2 regions of the Psychrobacillus sp. FSL H8-0487 genome follow, and region 2 is predicted to be linked to the other one. Evidence: a T-box and tRNA genes for the amino acid it is inferred to sense, from the RefSeq annotation. Region 2 holds a T-box; the other holds one or more tRNA genes.
What was found. A T-box is a leader RNA that pairs with one kind of tRNA and senses whether it is charged. The one in region 2 lies ahead of thrS (threonine--tRNA ligase), so its partner is inferred to be a tRNA-Thr.
Positions count from the first base shown of each region.

Region 1 (3,631 bases), 3.4 Mb from region 2:
CGAGAGACTCGGTGAAATTATAGTACCTGTGAAGATGCAGGTTACCCGCGACAGGACGGAAAGACCCCGTGGAGCTTTACTATAGCTTGATATTGAATTTTGGTGCAACTTGTACAGGATAGGCAGGAGCCTTAGAGCCCGGAGCGCCAGCTTCGGAGGAGGCGTCGGTGGGATACTGCCCTGGTTGTATTGAAATTCTAACCCATACCCGTAACCCGGGTAGGAGACAGTGTCAGGCGGGTAGTTTGACTGGGGCGGTCGCCTCCTAAAGTGTAACGGAGGCGCCCAAAGGTTCCCTCAGAATGGTTGGAAATCATTCGAAGAGTGTAAAGGCAGAAGGGAGCTTGACTGCGAGACCTACAAGTCGAGCAGGGTCGAAAGACGGGCTTAGTGATCCGGTGGTTCCGCATGGAAGGGCCATCGCTCAACGGATAAAAGCTACCCCGGGGATAACAGGCTTATCTCCCCCAAGAGTCCACATCGACGGGGAGGTTTGGCACCTCGATGTCGGCTCATCGCATCCTGGGGCTGTAGTCGGTCCCAAGGGTTGGGCTGTTCGCCCATTAAAGCGGTACGCGAGCTGGGTTCAGAACGTCGTGAGACAGTTCGGTCCCTATCCGTCGTGGGCGTAGGAAATTTGAGAGGAGCTGTCCTTAGTACGAGAGGACCGGGATGGACACACCGCTGGTGTACCAGTTGTTCTGCCAAGAGCATCGCTGGGTAGCTATGTGTGGACGGGATAAGTGCTGAAAGCATCTAAGCACGAAGCCCCCCTCAAGATGAGATTTCCCATTACGCAAGTAAGTAAGATCCCTCAAAGACGATGAGGTAGATAGGTTCGGGGTGGAAGCGTGGCGACACGTGCAGCTGACGAATACTAATCGATCGAGGACTTAACCAAATTTTGTTTAACGTAACAATGTCGTTTATCCAGTTTTGAAAGAATAAAACTTTTTAAAATAACTCTTGTATTATTCTACAGAGTTGTTATAATAAAAGATGTCTTTCAAAAGTATTCAAGTCTAGTGACGATAGCGAAGAGGTCACACCCGTTCCCATACCGAACACGGAAGTTAAGCTCTTCAGCGCCGATGGTAGTTGGGGGTTTCCCCCTGTGAGAGTAGGACGTCGCTGGGCTTGCAATAAAATTATATATCCCATGGAGGATTAGCTCAGCTGGGAGAGCATCTGCCTTACAAGCAGAGGGTCGGCGGTTCGAGCCCGTCATCCTCCACCATATATTTACTCCTGCCGGAGTAGCTCAACTGGTAGAGCAACTGACTTGTAATCAGTAGGTTGAGGGTTCAAGTCCTTTCTCCGGCACCACTTTTTTCGAGCCATTAGCTCAGTTGGTAGAGCATCTGACTTTTAATCAGAGGGTCGTAGGTTCGAATCCTACATGGCTCATCACTTTTTATAGTGAATTATATTTTTTGCGGGTGTGGCGGAACTGGCAGACGCACTAGACTTAGGATCTAGCGCCGCAAGGCGTGGGGGTTCGACTCCCTTCACCCGCACCATTTAATTTAATAACCGAGCGGAAGTAGTTCAGTGGTAGAACACCACCTTGCCAAGGTGGGGGTCGCGAGTTCGAACCTCGTCTTCCGCTCCAAAGATTCACTAAAGTGCCGGGGTGGCGGAACTGGCAGACGCACAGGACTTAAAATCCTGCGGTAGGTGACTACCGTACCGGTTCGATTCCGGTCCTCGGCACCACTTTTTTGAAACATTGCGCTCGTAGCTCAATTGGATAGAGCACTTGACTACGAATCAAGAGGTTGCAGGTTCGAGTCCTGCCGAGCGCACCATATAACGGGAAGTAGCTCAGCTTGGTAGAGCACTTGGTTTGGGACCAAGGGGTCGCAGGTTCGAATCCTGTCTTCCCGACCAGTTATTATTTTCGGGGCCTTAGCTCAGCTGGGAGAGCGCCTGCCTTGCACGCAGGAGGTCAGCGGTTCGATCCCGCTAGGCTCCACCATGAACATTGAAAACTGAACATGCAAAACGTTAAGAAACATAGCTTTCAACTAACTTGTTAGGATGATAGCAAAACAATTTTGGACATCATTTAATGATGATGCCAGCAAAACAAAATGAGCTTTTAAACTAGTTCTAATTTGTTCGCTTTCAATGTGCTCTGCATACTGGAAGTGAACTATTATGGAGAGTTTGATCCTGGCTCAGGACGAACGCTGGCGGCATGCCTAATACATGCAAGTCGAGCGAATGACGAAGAAGCTTGCTTCTTCTGATTTAGCGGCGGACGGGTGAGTAACACGTGGGCAACCTGCCCTGTAGATTGGGATAACTCCGGGAAACCGGGGCTAATACCGAATAATCCATTTCCTCTCATGGGGAGATGTTAAAAGACGGTTTCGGCTGTCACTACAGGATGGGCCCGCGGCGCATTAGCTAGTTGGTGAGGTAACGGCTCACCAAGGCGACGATGCGTAGCCGACCTGAGAGGGTGATCGGCCACACTGGGACTGAGACACGGCCCAGACTCCTACGGGAGGCAGCAGTAGGGAATCTTCCACAATGGACGAAAGTCTGATGGAGCAATGCCGCGTGAGTGAAGAAGGTTTTCGGATCGTAAAACTCTGTTGTGAGGGAAGAACAAGTATGAGAGTAACTGCTCGTACCTTGACGGTACCTCATTAGAAAGCCACGGCTAACTACGTGCCAGCAGCCGCGGTAATACGTAGGTGGCAAGCGTTGTCCGGAATTATTGGGCGTAAAGCGCGCGCAGGCGGTCCTTTAAGTCTGATGTGAAATCCCACGGCTCAACCGTGGAAGGTCATTGGAAACTGGGGGACTTGAGTACAGAAGAGGAAAGCGGAATTCCAAGTGTAGCGGTGAAATGCGTAGAGATTTGGAGGAACACCAGTGGCGAAGGCGGCTTTCTGGTCTGTAACTGACGCTGAGGCGCGAAAGCGTGGGGAGCAAACAGGATTAGATACCCTGGTAGTCCACGCCGTAAACGATGAGTGCTAAGTGTTAGGGGGTTTCCGCCCCTTAGTGCTGCAGCTAACGCATTAAGCACTCCGCCTGGGGAGTACGGTCGCAAGACTGAAACTCAAAGGAATTGACGGGGGCCCGCACAAGCGGTGGAGCATGTGGTTTAATTCGAAGCAACGCGAAGAACCTTACCAGGTCTTGACATCCCGCTGACCGGCCTAGAGATAGGCTTTTCCCTTCGGGGACAGCGGTGACAGGTGGTGCATGGTTGTCGTCAGCTCGTGTCGTGAGATGTTGGGTTAAGTCCCGCAACGAGCGCAACCCTTGATCTTAGTTGCCAGCATTTAGTTGGGCACTCTAAGGTGACTGCCGGTGATAAACCGGAGGAAGGTGGGGATGACGTCAAATCATCATGCCCCTTATGACCTGGGCTACACACGTGCTACAATGGACGGTACAGAGGGTCGCAACCCCGCGAGGGTGAGCAAATCCCATAAAACCGTTCTCAGTTCGGATTGTAGGCTGCAACTCGCCTACATGAAGCCGGAATCGCTAGTAATCGTGGATCAGCATGCCACGGTGAATACGTTCCCGGGCCTTGTACACACCGCCCGTCACACCACGAGAGTTTGTAACACCCGAAGTCGGTGGGGTAACCCTTACGGGAGCCAGC
Region 1 is NZ_JBBOZA010000001.1:93,477-97,107, forward strand. Features, by position in the region: rRNA gene MHI47_RS00440 (23S ribosomal RNA) at 1-901, shown strand, start outside; rRNA gene rrf (5S ribosomal RNA) at 1,022-1,137, shown strand; tRNA gene MHI47_RS00450 (tRNA-Val) at 1,162-1,237, shown strand; tRNA gene MHI47_RS00455 (tRNA-Thr) at 1,251-1,326, shown strand; tRNA gene MHI47_RS00460 (tRNA-Lys) at 1,335-1,407, shown strand; tRNA gene MHI47_RS00465 (tRNA-Leu) at 1,436-1,520, shown strand; tRNA gene MHI47_RS00470 (tRNA-Gly) at 1,538-1,612, shown strand; tRNA gene MHI47_RS00475 (tRNA-Leu) at 1,628-1,716, shown strand; tRNA gene MHI47_RS00480 (tRNA-Arg) at 1,732-1,808, shown strand; tRNA gene MHI47_RS00485 (tRNA-Pro) at 1,814-1,890, shown strand; tRNA gene MHI47_RS00490 (tRNA-Ala) at 1,903-1,978, shown strand; rRNA gene MHI47_RS00495 (16S ribosomal RNA) at 2,158-3,631, shown strand, end outside.
Region 1: it encodes a tRNA-Thr, which carries the amino acid that the T-box ahead of thrS (threonine--tRNA ligase) is inferred to sense. The anticodon was not compared.

Region 2 (3,631 bases):
ATACTCTTTATGTGCATCGGCAATTGGTAATATTTTAACTTGAACCGGAGATAACCACAGCGGAAAGCTACCTTGATAGTGCTCCAATAGAATAGCCATGAATCGCTCAATAGAACCGTAAATTGCACGATGAATCATAATGGGTTGTCGCAATTGATTGTGTTCGTCGACGTACTTACAGTCAAACTTTTCAGGCATTTGAAAGTCTAGTTGAACAGTACCGCACTGCCAGCTACGTCCCAATGCATCTAATATATGAAAATCGATTTTCGGACCATAAAATGCTCCATCCCCTTCGTTTACCTGATATTCTACCTGCTTATTCTGAAGAACTGCTTCCAACGCTTGCTCTGCTTGATCCCAAACCTCTACTGATCCCATATAATTTTCTGGTCGAGTGGATAGCTCTACTTTATAGCTAAAGCCGAACTCCGAGTAAAACTCATCCACAAGGTCTAGTACCTTCGCTATCTCACTTTCAATCTGCTCCTCCAATACAAACAGATGAGCATCATCCTGAGTGAAAGCCCTGACTCGTAGTAATCCATTCAATGATCCAGAGAGTTCATGGCGGTGGACTAATCCAAGTTCTGCATATCGAACCGGAAGCTCCCTATAGCTTCTTCGTTTGCTATTGAAGATTAAAACAGCTCCAGGGCAATTCATTGGTTTAATCGCATATTTTTGGTCATCTACCTCTGCAAAATACATATTTTCATGATAGTGATCCCAATGCCCTGATTTTTCCCAAAGCTCCTGTTTCATCAGAATTGGAGTTTTAATCTCTTGATATTCTGCTCGTTGATGCTTTTCTCTCCACAGGTTTTCCAGTTCGTTGCGCAGTATCATCCCTTTTGGTAAATAAAACGGCATTCCTGGTGCTTCCTCCATCGACATGAACAATTCTAATTGTTGCCCTAAATTTTGATGACTTACTCTTTCTTCTGCTTTCACTTTAATTCCTCCATTTACTATTTTTCTCCTAACAAAAAAGACCACACCCATCCCAGTAAAGGGACGAGTGTGGTCGTGGTTCCACCCTAATTTGCAACACAAAAAAATCTGTTGCGCTCATACAAGATAACGGTTTCCCGATTATGGATAATTACATAAATGTGTTCCCCATAATTGCTCCAAGGTGGTAAATCATTTGCATTTCTTTAAGGGCTTTCAGTCGGTGACCCCATTCTCTGATAAGAAAGTTAAAACAATTCATATCCTTTTCTTCGCTTGAATATTAAATTTATATACAAAAAGACCACACCCATCCCGGTAAAGGGACGAGTGTGGTCGTGGTTCCACCCTAATTTGCAACATAAAAATTCTGTTGCGCTCATGTAAGATAACGGTTTCCCGATTATGGATAATTACATAAATGTGTTCCCCATAATTGCTCCAAGGTGGTAAATCATTTGCATTTCTTTAAGGGCTTTCAGTCGGCGACCCCATTCTCTGATAAGAAGTATTTAAATGATCCATGTCCTTTTCTTCGCTTGTTACTAATTGATTTTTCTAAGTATATGCAACAAAATTCAAATAGTCAACATTACTGTTATATTTTTTGGGTAGTACTTCGCTTTGCCATTTGCTGCAGGGGATCCCAAACCCCATTAAATGGTGGGGCATATGCAAGATCAAGATCCAATAACTCGGAAAAGGTCATATGGTGATAAAGTGCAGTTGCTAATACATCAATCCTTTTATCTACACCATTTCCTCCAATAATTTGACCCCCTAAAATTTGTTGGTTATCCTTCCTGTAAATCAATTTCATATGCATCGTTTCCTTACCTGGATAATACCCTGCAATGTCCGTGGCTTCCTGCGTATGCACGTCATAGGAAATACCGAGCTGCTCCGCTTCTTTCTCAGACAACCCAGTTTTTCCAAGAGCCAAATCAAAAAATTTCATGATGGATGTGCCAACAATTCCTTTAAATTCATTCCTTTGACCTATCATATTTAATCCAGCGATTCGCCCTTGTTTATTAGCAGTTGTTCCTAAAGGAATATAATCATTCAGTTGTTTAATACGATGAAAATGACTTGCACAATCTCCTGCTGCGTAGATATCGTCCAAATTCGTTTTTAAAAAATTATTTACTACAATCGCTCCATTATGGTGCAATTGAATGCCAGTCCCCTCTAAAAAACCCGTTGTAGGTTTAACCCCTGTGGCAACTAAAACTAAATCGGTAGGGTAACTTCCTTTATCTGTCCTCACATCACTTACTCTCGTATCTCCCGTGAAAGATTGAACCTCTTCATTTAATATCACTTCTACATTATGAGCCTTTGCATGTTCATGTATGAAACATGCTATATCGTGATCAAATATACCGGCTAGCTGATCTCCTCTTTGTATAATACGTACTTTTTTTCCAATACTAGCAAAGTTTTCGGCCATTTCTAGTCCAATATATCCTCCACCAATTATAGTAACTTGTTGAACATTTTCTAAATCCGCGATAATTTCCTCTGTATTTGGAATGGTTTTAATCGTATGAATCCCTAACAAATGCCCACCGTTCCAATTAGGAACAACTGGAGTAGCACCCGTCGCAATAAGCAAGCGGTCATAGCTTAAGATGAAATTATCTCTCGTTTGCAGAATATTCCCTGACACTGTTTTATTGTTAGGGTCCACATTGGTCACTTCATATCCTGTTTTTGCATCAATTCCGTATTTACTACGGAACATTTCTACACTTCGTGCTATAACGTCCGTTGAAGATACTACTTGTTTTCCTACTACATAGGGTAAACCACACTGTCCATAGGAATAAATATGTCCTTTTTCCAATGTCGTAATTCGAGCGTCAGGATCATTACGTACAATTTCCATTGCCGCACTCATCCCCGCAGCGTCTCCACCTATTATTACGTAGTGCATGAAGTTTCCTCCTTTGACTTTCCTTATTACTCTTTCTATACCCAACAATAACTTCCCTTCAAGTATTAGTGAATAGCTATGTTTGTTATACACTTAAAATTTTTCTTTTTATTTCCTTCTAAAAGTTCTTCATTATCTTATTCTCTCATTCTATGTAAAAAAGGCATGCCCTAATAGGACATGCCCAAAATAATTGTTTATACTACTCTATTCCAGAAACGATGGGCAGCAATAGCATTTAAGAAACTATCAACAAAGCCTTTACCAGTTTCTTTAGTGAGAACACCAGCCTGACCAGTGAAGTGCAGATTATCAACTAGTTGCTCTCCACTAAATGTAGCACCAATCGGTTTAAAATGGGCATATGCTTCCTTAATGAAGTACGAAGCCTCTTTTTCAAACATGGCCGTTTTGCCATGTGAACTTGCTACATATACTGCATCAAATAATACAGAATCAGCAGTTAAGAAAGTATGGTCAACTGGTAACAGTGTGCCATCCGCTCCAGCAACAGATCCATGATGATCACTCACTATTTCAGGCATTGTTCCGCCTGCTTTTAAGTCTGCTAGAATCGTAGGTAAATCCTCTTCAAATCCTTCTCCGACTAAAACAGCAATTTTTCGTGTCTGAGGTTTCATAATAGTATTTAACTGACTAAGTGCTGGAGAAGACTTAGTATTCGTTGCAGTACTTACACCTTGCACTACTAGTCCTAGGTTTTCTGCTACCTTACTC
Region 2 is NZ_JBBOZA010000001.1:3,529,663-3,533,293, forward strand. Features, by position in the region: gene thrS (threonine--tRNA ligase) at 1-1,005, opposite strand, end outside; T-box leader at 1,011-1,236, opposite strand; T-box leader at 1,274-1,499, opposite strand; gene MHI47_RS17995 (FAD-dependent oxidoreductase) at 1,553-2,893, opposite strand; gene MHI47_RS18000 (catalase) at 3,091-3,631, opposite strand, start outside.